Regions from separate parts of the Lactiplantibacillus sp. 30.2.29 genome, predicted to be linked through region 1. Evidence: predicted binding sites of a transcription regulator. Region 1 holds the regulator's gene; each other region holds the start of a gene.

Region 1 (3,274 bases):
CCGTCGTAACCAACTGCGGCATCCTTGACGGTCAAAACGATGTTGCCGCTTTGCTTCGCAGCGTGAAAACCGAAGTGGGCCGTTTTTTCATCACTATCAGGACGGTCGATCCGGTCCATCTTGGCCAACTGTTTCCGCCGCGCTTGAGCTCGTTTGGTCGTCGAGGCCCGCACGATATTCCGGTTGACAAAGTCTTCAAGCTTGCTAATCTCGGCTTGTTGCTTTTCGTAATGCTTCCACTGAGCTTGAATCCGAGCGGCCTTTTCTTGCACAAACTGGTCGTAGTTCCCAGTATAGTGTACCATTTCGTGATGTGACAGGTCGTACACTTCATTGACGACGCGGTCTAGGAAGTAACGGTCATGGCTGACGATCAGTAGGGCACCGGAATAGGATTGTAAGTAACTTTCCAGCCACGTCAACGTTTCGACGTCCAAGTGGTTGGTCGGTTCGTCCAGGATCAGCAAATCGCGCTTTTCTAGCAGTAGCTTTGCTAAGGCCAGTTGAGTTTTTTGTCCACCGGAAAGTTCGGTGACCGACTTGTCATAAACATCGGCATCGAACTGAAAACCGTGTAGGACACCACGGATTTCGGCCTGGTAGCCATAGCCATTTTTCTGTTGAAATTCTGTCTGAACTTGGTCGTAAGTTTTTAAGGTTTGTTGGTAGGCCTGGTCATCGTTCATGATGGCGGGATCGCTGAGCTGATTTTCAAGCGCATGCATCCGCTTCTCAATGGCGTGTAGTTCAGCAAACACGCTGCTCATTTCTTCCCAGATCGTATTTTGACTATCCAATCCTTGGTCTTGAGCTAAGTAACCGATCGTTAGACCCTTGCGCATCGATATTTGGCCTTCGTCAGGCACGGTCTCGCCGGCAATCATTTTAAGTAAGGTTGATTTACCAGCACCGTTGCGGCCGACTAAGGCAACGCGGGCGTGTTCTTGGATGTCCATTTGTACGTTATCGAACAAGACATCGGCGCCAAAACGCCGCATAACTTGCTGTACTTGTAGTAAAATCACGCTTTATTAAGCTCCTTTCACATTTGATTCGTGAGATAATTGTAGCATATTGTTACGGTTCGACCCAATTATTCGGAATAATAAGTAATTATTATTTCACAAAGTCGCAGGTTATGCTAGAATAGTGTCAGCAAATTCACAAACTTTTGATTGGGAGGAAACGTCCGAATGGCAGAGACAAAGATTCCACGGGCAACGGCAAAACGATTACCAATTTATTATCGCTATTTGAATATTTTACTAGACGCAGATAAGAAACGGGTATCGTCAACTGAATTGTCCGAGGCGGTTAAAGTAGATTCAGCAACGATTCGGCGTGATTTTTCGTATTTTGGGGCCCTCGGTAAACGCGGGTATGGATACGATGTTGAAACGCTGCTGGCATTTTTCAAAAAAATTCTAAATCAGGACACGCTAACCAACGTCGCGCTGATTGGGGTCGGTAATTTAGGCCACGCCCTGTTGAATTTTAATTTCCATAAAAATAGTAATGTCCGGATCTCAGCGGCTTTTGATGTTAATGAAGCCATTGCAAATACGGTCCAGAGTGGGGTTCCCGTCTATCCAATGACGGAACTCAAAAAGCAATTGATCGAACAACAGATTGAAATTGCCATCTTAACGGTGCCAACAACGGTTGTTCAAAAGATTACCGATGAGTTAGTTGATGCGAATGTTAAAGGCATCATGAACTTTACCCCATTACGGATCTCAGTTCCAGAAACAGTGCGGGTTCAAAACGTTGATTTAACCAATGAATTACAGACCTTAATTTACTTTATTGAACATTATGGTCAACAATTGGGTGACAACGGTCAAGATGAACCAGACGAAGATGAAGATTAGTCTGCGCATGCATCTCAAGATTATGATACCAAAAAGCTTCTCTGAAATAAATTTTCGGAGAAGCTTTTTTGAACGTCTAAATTAATGCCACGAACGAATAAGCGACGCAATCTAATGAAGTGCAGTCAAGAGCGTCGGCACAACGACCGCAGCGTTCATCAAAATATGAGACGTCATCGAAGTCTGAATTCGGCCGGTATGTTGATAAAGCCAGCAGAACAGCAATCCAACGAAGGCGTAGAGAATTAGATGACCGTCCGCGTGGGCGAGGCTGAAGAGAAAGCTCGAAATCAAGGCGGCCCCGATTTTGCCGGTCACCGCACTCAAGTTACCAAAGATGACCTTGCGGAAGACGATTTCTTCCATAATTGGGGCACCCACGATAATGGCTAAGAAAAATACCGGGTATTGTTGCCCAACGGTGAGTAGGGTCGACGTATTGTTGGAAGCCGTCGATTGCCCCAACATCGCAGTTATTTTAAGAATCAGAACTTGGCCGACAATGACTAGGACGAGCCCAATCAGGCCCCATAGAATGGCGACCAGCCAGTTACTGCGCTGCTGCTCAACGGCGTTTTTGGCTGTCATTCGGCGTGCTAGCCACAGCAATAGCAGTGCGCCGACCAAGTAGTCGACCGTTTGAATCAAGAAGACTTGGGACCCCAGTTGATGAAAGGCGGCCACTAAGACGCTTGGTAGCGCATAAACAATAAAATAAATAATCAGAATTAAGATTGATTGGCGGCGATTAACCATCAGCTCACGTCCTTTTTGAAAGTTTGTTCGATTTTTTCATTAACACACGCATTGTGTTCGTTAATTTATCATGAATCATGATTAAATCATGGTGTTTTCTGAGTTCAAGCCCGCCAGCTGAGACCCGCTGGAAACAGTGCGAATTTGCGTAAACCTACTGTTGTGGTGACGTCCTAAGCCGGCTTCCAGGCATTCTGGGCAATGGCCGGAACGTGGTGGACACAGATTTAAGCCGAAGCCCACGTCTTAAATACTGGTCTTTCATGTCTCCTGCAATATGGATGAAACGTGTTCGGGTCAGACTGGGACTTCCGGTTAGCTACGCCAGAACGCCAAGCGGAAATGCACCGCTTAACGCCCTGGCTAGGCTAATCCTCAGTCCCAACCCGTCTGAACCTCACACTCTGAGAAACACTTGGCCTTGCCCAGAATACCTTCCAGCCGGGATGGTATTCGAAAGGCGGACATGTGCGGACCCAACTTTTGGTTGGATTAGTCGTTGGTTCCTTGGTACAGGTCCATTTTGACCTTTAACTGTCAGACTGGTTTCTAATGATAGTTAAACTTTCTTGCCCATGTTTTAGGGCCTCTGACAAGGAACGTCACTGAACTTGTCGAAATCTTTCCTAGTCGTCTGAGATAACAAA
Region 2 (3,274 bases), on a different contig from region 1:
CATCGCCGTGGATATTGTGGATTCACGGTTGGAATTAGCCAAGGAATTAGGCGCAACGCACGCCATCAACAGTAAAGAAGAAGACCCTGTCGAAGCCATCAAAAAGTTAACGCACGGCTATGGGGTTGACTTCGCCGTTGATACCACCGGTGTTGAACCAGTAATGGTATCCGCAATCCATGCCTTAGCACAAGGTGGGACCGCTGCTTTGATCGCCGTAACGTCTAAGAACATTACCATCAGTTCATGGAACGACCTTTGCGTTGACGATAAGAAAGTCATCGGGGTCAACATGGGTGATTCGATTCCTGGCGTTGATATTCCACGGTTGATCGACTTCTATCAACATGGTATGTTCCCATTTGAAAAGACTGAAAAGTTCTACAAGTTTGAAGATATCAATCAAGCCAATGCCGATTCTGGTAGTGGTAAGACCATCAAACCAGTCTTGATTATTGATGAAGACTACGTGCCTGGCAAATAAGCTTCAGGCTGATGCCTTTAACAGATTGAAATAAGCACAAAAACAACACCGCAGCTCTAGTGCAATCGCGCTGGCTGCGGTGTTGTTTTTTATTGACTGTATTGCCGTTGACAGCTGTTAAACGGCGTGATACCCATCGTTAGGACTTGATGCCGCGATGGTATTGTTGCCGGCTTTGATGAGTAGTTGCACGATGATTCAACATGTAAAGTCATCGGTAATCATTTAATGAGCGAGGCCATTAGAGATGAGTCGATGAACCAAGCCGTTTCAGAAACCGCTACCATTTAAGTGCTAGCAGCTAGCTTTAGCTATCTTGTACGCTGGGGCAGTCAGTAGGCGCGGTTTTACTTCGCGTCATAAGCCGCTTGGAAAATCTTGATAATATCTTCCTTGGTGCCTTTACGCGGATTTGAGAAGGCGTTGCCGTCTTTGAGGGCGTTGCTGGCCATGTGCTCGAAGTCCTCGATTTTGGCGCCGATTTCCTTGATTGAGTGTGGAATCCCGACGTCTTCACTGAGTTGTTTCATCGCTTTAATGGCTAATTCAGCGGCATCGCGGGTCGATAAGCCATCGGTATTTTCACCCATTATTTTGGCCAGTTCGGCAAAGCGTTCTGGGCAAGCAATCAGGTTATATTCTTCAACGTAAGGTAATAATAGGGCGCAGCAGACCCCGTGTGGCGCGTCGTATTGACCACCGAGTTGATGGGCCATTGCGTGCACGTAGCCTAAGTTGGCGTTGTTGAAGGCCATCCCGGCGAGCATTTCGGCTTCGACCATGTGGGTCCGGGCCTCGAGATTATGACCGTTGGCAACCGCCTCGCGCAAGGAAGATTCAATCAACTTGATAGCTTGAATACATTGCGAGTCGGTAATCGGATTGTGGTCGACGGAAACGAAGGGTTCAATCGCCTGAACGAAAGCGTCCATCCCGGTAGCGGCGGTTAATCCCTTAGGAACGTCCAGCATCAGCGTTGGGTCGTTGAACGAAACCAGCGGCATGTTCCGCCATGATGCGACCACGAACTTGTAATGGGTGGCTTCATTGGTGATAACGCAGTGGCGGGTGAGTTCTGACCCGGTTCCGGCAGTCGTGTTGACCGCAATCAGTGGTGGCAGGGCGTTTTTGAGCGTTTCAATCCCGGCTAACTTGGTGATGTCGTCACCGTTAGTCATAATAATTCCCGCGCCCTTACCAGTATCATGCGCAGAACCGCCGCCAATCGTAATCAGTGAGTCGGCATGGTTGCTTTCGTAGAGTGCTTTGACGGCTTGAATGTTATGAATTTTGGGATTAGGTTCGACTTGATTGTAAATAACATAGTCGATCCCAGCAGCGTCGAGTGAGGTCCGGACTTGGGCAACGGCACCGTTTGGGAGACTCTCTAAAAATTTATCCGTGACGATGACGGGTTTGTGCATCCCCAGGGTCTTGGCACGGTCACCAATCTTGCTAATCACACCGGGGCCAAAAAAGTTCACGCTAGGCATTAGGAAATCAAAATTACGTTCAGTCATATCAATTACCTTCTTTTATTGTAATTATTATCATTACTAATTTACAGCCCAAATTATAGTCGCAATAATTACAGTTTGCAATAGGTTTGACGAAAATAATGATATTTTTCACAATATCTAGTGATTAAGTAGGCGGTATCAGGTGCAATATTTAAAATTCAGTTGGCAGAATATGATTAAACTGGCGATCTATCACTTTAATATCTTAGAATATCAAAAACCACCCGTTCAACAATGATTCACAATCTCATTGCCAAACGCGCGGTTTTTAGTCTGAATGATTCAATTTTTGAGTTTAGTACCAGTGGTGATGTTGCCAGAATTTCTTGGCTTTGACCCAGGTGCCGTAGCGGCCTTTAACGTAGGTGTTGGCCCGCTTTTCCTGATTAACAGGGGATAAGTTACCATGTAAGTATGACCGCAATAGTTGGTAACGGCCGTAACATTTACCATTGCGCGCGGTATAACTGTAGCCAGATTCGCGATAGGCGATCCAGTTCTTTGCGGCCCGGTTAGCCTTGGAAAGCTTGGCGTTGATTTTCTTGATCTTTTGCGCCTGCGTCAGCTTTTTTGAGGCTTGCGCTGTAATTGTCGTTTGTGGAATCCAGCTGCTGGCAACGTTGACCATCATCCCGAAAGCGCAACCAATCAGTACCAGCCATAAAATTGATTTCAACCTAAAATTCTTCATCATGTATGTATACCCCGTTTTTACCCTTGATTTCGTCACTCGATTAACCTGATGACTGTAGAATACCCTAATTATGTTGCAGTTATGTTAAAACCAAGTTACTTAGTTATTAAATGAATATTTCCTTAATGAAATAGTTAGCGTCAATAATTATTTCTCAATGGAACAACTTAATAATTAGACCGATTATCACATGGAAAAATCATCCGATTGTTAGGAAAACTAAAGCGCTTTATTGCATGCTTACGGTAATCTTAAAATGAGCTAAGCTTTACAACAGTATAAAAGGGGAAGTGCAATAATGGCAACAAAAGATAATGAGAAGATTACGCTAATTGCATTAGTAATGATGATCTTCACCACCGTTTTTGGTTTTGCCAATAGTACGGTTGCGTATTATTTAATGGGCTATAGTTCTATTCTATTTTACCTGGTCGCTGCCGTGCTGTTCTTCATTCCGTTCGCACTGATGATGGCGGAATTTGGTGCCGCGGTCAAATCTGACAGCAGCGGGATGTACAAATGGTTGGAAGTGAGTGTTAACGCGAAATTCGCGTTCGTGGGGACCTTCATGTGGTT
Region 3 (3,274 bases), on a different contig from region 1:
CTTTTCATACAATTTGAATAACGATAGAGCAGACAATACAAAACAGATGAATTATCCGTTTTGTATTTTTAATTGCAACTTAAAGTGAAAAAGCCAATGACTTTACATCAGGACTTGGCGGCTGAAGTTCAACAAGTTTTATCGGAACTACATCATCTTGGTGGGATAATATCGGATTGAGCGATAAAACGACAAGCGCGCTGAATTAAATGCTAAACAAGCGATTGTGGTTCCGATGACTGTTATCTTAAGGTCAAATATTTCATCAAAAAAAGCGGTCTCAGCAATTTTCCAAAACGGAAAGTGCCGGGACCGCTTCTTAGCTAAATCATATCTCACATCCATGGCCGTTATCGAATATTGACGCCTCACAAAATCGTGATATAATGTCGAAAATTAGGTCAAAATATATGTTTATTTGGTACATAATCGTACATTACAAGTGATTTTCCTTATAATTATATGCTTTAAGATCACATAGAGCGATATATGTTTCACTTTCCAATCTGATCATCTGCACTCCTTCCTAACACTAAAAATCAATCGCCGGGCTAAAGTTCTGACAGGCTTGGTCAACCAAATAGGCGATTGGTTTTGCCAGAACGTGGCTTGGTAAGTAAGCGACGCTGAAATCAAGACTCAGCTCACTGGTCGGCAGTTTGAAAGCATTGATGGGATACTGAGTAGGTTCAGCTGCCATTTTCGCCAGCATTTCAGTTGCAAGGACGATGCTGCCAAGCCCCTGGAGGGTTAAGCTAAGTGCAAAACGCGAATCGTTGACTTCAATCAGTGGAATGGTCTGTACACCTTTATCTGCGAAATAATGATCGACGAGTTCTTGAAAACGAGCTTCGCCGACCGTTCGAATGACCGGTTCACCATTCATACTGGTTAATGTCGTGGACGTAAAGGGACGCCAAAATTGATTGGGCTGATATAACCGAGCCGTTTGAGGAATAACCAACGAAAGTGAGATAGTTTGTAGTGGAACCGTTTTGATATGTTCCTGGTGAATCGTTTTGCCAATGAAGAAGTCTAGTTGATGACTGGCTAGTAGCGCTTCAGCCTTTGAGGTCGTGATTTCTAAAATCTTAGTTCGGATATTTGGAAAATGGCGATAAAAATCAGGTAGCGTCTGGCTAAACCAGGTGTCAGCCATTGGTGGCGTAATCCCGATGGTCATACTCTGATATTTGTTTTGACTGATTTCTCTGAGTTCGGTGTTCATCATCTGATGTAGGCGGGCGTCGCTTTGTAAATAGGATAGTAATCGTTCGCCCGCGTAAGTTAGTTCCAGTGGACGGTGTTCACGATCGATGAGGTTCGTGCCAAAATGTAGCTCAGCGCTTTTGATGGTCCGACTAATATAAGGCTGACTAACAAATAAACTTTGTGCAGCTTTCGTCATACTAGCGTGTTGCTGAATGGCTTCTAAAAAAGTTAATAACTTGTTATCCAAAAAATCGCCGCCTTTTATAAGTATTACTGTTAAATTAAAGTATAACCCATAACTGATTTGTAATGATAAAAAATCAGATTGTTATTTTTCTCAAAATGAAAGCGGTTATATAATACGGGTGTAAACAAAAAAGACTACTACTTGTGATTTAAATAACAGGTTAGATTAATCATCATTGGATTCAGAAAGGATGGTCAATGTGCTCAAAAAAGTAGATCAAGTTAACTGGGATTATCAGTATGACACGGTGGTTATTGGGTTTGGTGGTGCTGGTGCAACTGCTGCCCGGTTTGCCGCGGACGCAAAAGCGAAGGTCTTATTAGCCGATGCCGCCCCGAATGGACATGAAGGTGGGAATACGCGTTACTCCGCACAACTGCTAGGGACGGTTGATAGTTTTGATGAAGGTAAGAAATATTATCAGAATTTGACAGCACCGATGCAACTTGATGAAGAAATGGTCGACACTTTCGTTGAGGGTATGTCGAATATGCGTGATTATGTTCAAAAATATCTTGATGTTGACCCAGTCAGTGTTAAGAATGATTTTACGCCAGCTGATACGCCCATTTCATTAGACAGCGCTGTCCACGAATTTCCAGAGTATGCGGGTGTGGAATCTTATGACTTCACAACTGTTCATCATGGCATCTTTGATGCGGCGTTGTGGAAAATTTTACGGCAAAAAGTCATTGGTCGCCAACAGCAGATCGACGTATGGTTGAGCTCGCCAGCTCAGCATTTGATTCAAGACCCGACGACCAAAACAATTATCGGTGTTCAAATCGAGCGCCATCATGGTTTAGTTAATGTTCGCGCACTAAATGGGGTGGTCCTCGCCTGTGGTGGGTTTGAAAATGATCCGCAAGCCGTTCAGGATTATCTGGGTGCGGAACATTTAGCCCCGCTTGGAACGATGTTTAACAAGGGTGCCGGTGTCAAAATGGCCCAAGAAGTCGGTGCTGACTTATGGCACATGCAAAACTACGAATCACTTGGCTTCTTGCATGGGTTATCAGTCGCTGTGCCTAAAGGTGAACGGGGCCGGTTGATCTTAGGATGGCCTGAAGTGAACCATGGTAGCGTGATCACAGTTGCGGATGACGGCAGCCGTTACTTCGATGAGAGTGAACCAAACCGCCATGGTCACATTTATGATCACGGTATGTGGCGAGTTCCTCGGACAAATGTCCATCCATACCTAGTCTTTGATGAAACTCAGTATCAGCAGATGACAGCCAGCCAGCACAATCCAATTGACAATCTGTCTGACTTAGTCGTAAAAGCGGCCAATCTAAAGGATTTAGCACGGATTATGGAAGCTGATAGCGAAATTTTGTCTAAGACGATTCATGATTTTAATTATTTTGTTGAGAGCGGCACGGACTATGCGTTTAACCGGAAGATTGACACGATGCGAGCATTTGATGATGGTCCGTATTATGCGCTCAAACTAACCAATAATGTTCTCAATACTCAGGGCGGTCCTCGACGCAATCAACGTGCCGAAATTTTGGACACAAATGCGCAGCCGATTCCCCACTTGTATGGTGCCGGTGAACTTGGTGGCATCTGTGCCAATCAATATCAAGGCGGCGGTAATTTAGCTGAATGCTTGATTTTTGGTAAAATTGCTGGTGAAAATGCGGCTAAGCCTAAGTATGAACAGCAGCAATCCGCCGATGAAGACGCAGACAATCAGCCAGATGCCAATACAGGTGCTTCAGCACAGCAAACAAGTGCGAATGATTTGGTTGCTGAATCGGCCCCAGAAATTCCAGTTGGCGAGAATCAGTATTTAGGGCGTTCAGATGA

The links. The regulator Rex, encoded in region 1, represses fermentation and respiration genes when NADH is low (regulators of the CRP and FNR family bind a similar motif). The targets are predictions, from matches to a motif close to TTGTGAANTANTTCACAA.
Region 2: KGF65_RS07735 (iron-containing alcohol dehydrogenase) is a predicted target of Rex. The motif match lies at 2,101-2,118, and genes of this name have one in related genera.
Region 3: KGF65_RS05640 (FAD-binding protein) is a predicted target of Rex. The motif match lies at 1,601-1,618, and genes of this name have one in related genera.

What each region holds. Positions count from the first base shown of each region.
Region 1 covers NZ_JAGYGU010000015.1:31,856-35,129, forward strand. The annotation lists gene KGF65_RS09735 (ABC-F family ATP-binding cassette domain-containing protein) at 1-1,025, opposite strand, end outside; gene KGF65_RS09740 (redox-sensing transcriptional repressor Rex) at 1,194-1,871, shown strand; gene KGF65_RS09745 (CPBP family intramembrane glutamic endopeptidase) at 1,983-2,627, opposite strand.
Region 2 covers NZ_JAGYGU010000011.1:84,159-87,432, reverse strand. The annotation lists gene KGF65_RS07740 (NAD(P)-dependent alcohol dehydrogenase) at 1-484, shown strand, start outside; gene KGF65_RS07735 (iron-containing alcohol dehydrogenase) at 832-2,004, opposite strand; gene KGF65_RS07730 (hypothetical protein) at 2,300-2,695, opposite strand; gene yjeM (glutamate/gamma-aminobutyrate family transporter YjeM) at 2,997-3,274, shown strand, end outside.
Region 3 covers NZ_JAGYGU010000007.1:101,764-105,037, reverse strand. The annotation lists gene KGF65_RS05645 (LysR family transcriptional regulator) at 533-1,459, opposite strand; gene KGF65_RS05640 (FAD-binding protein) at 1,635-3,274, shown strand, end outside.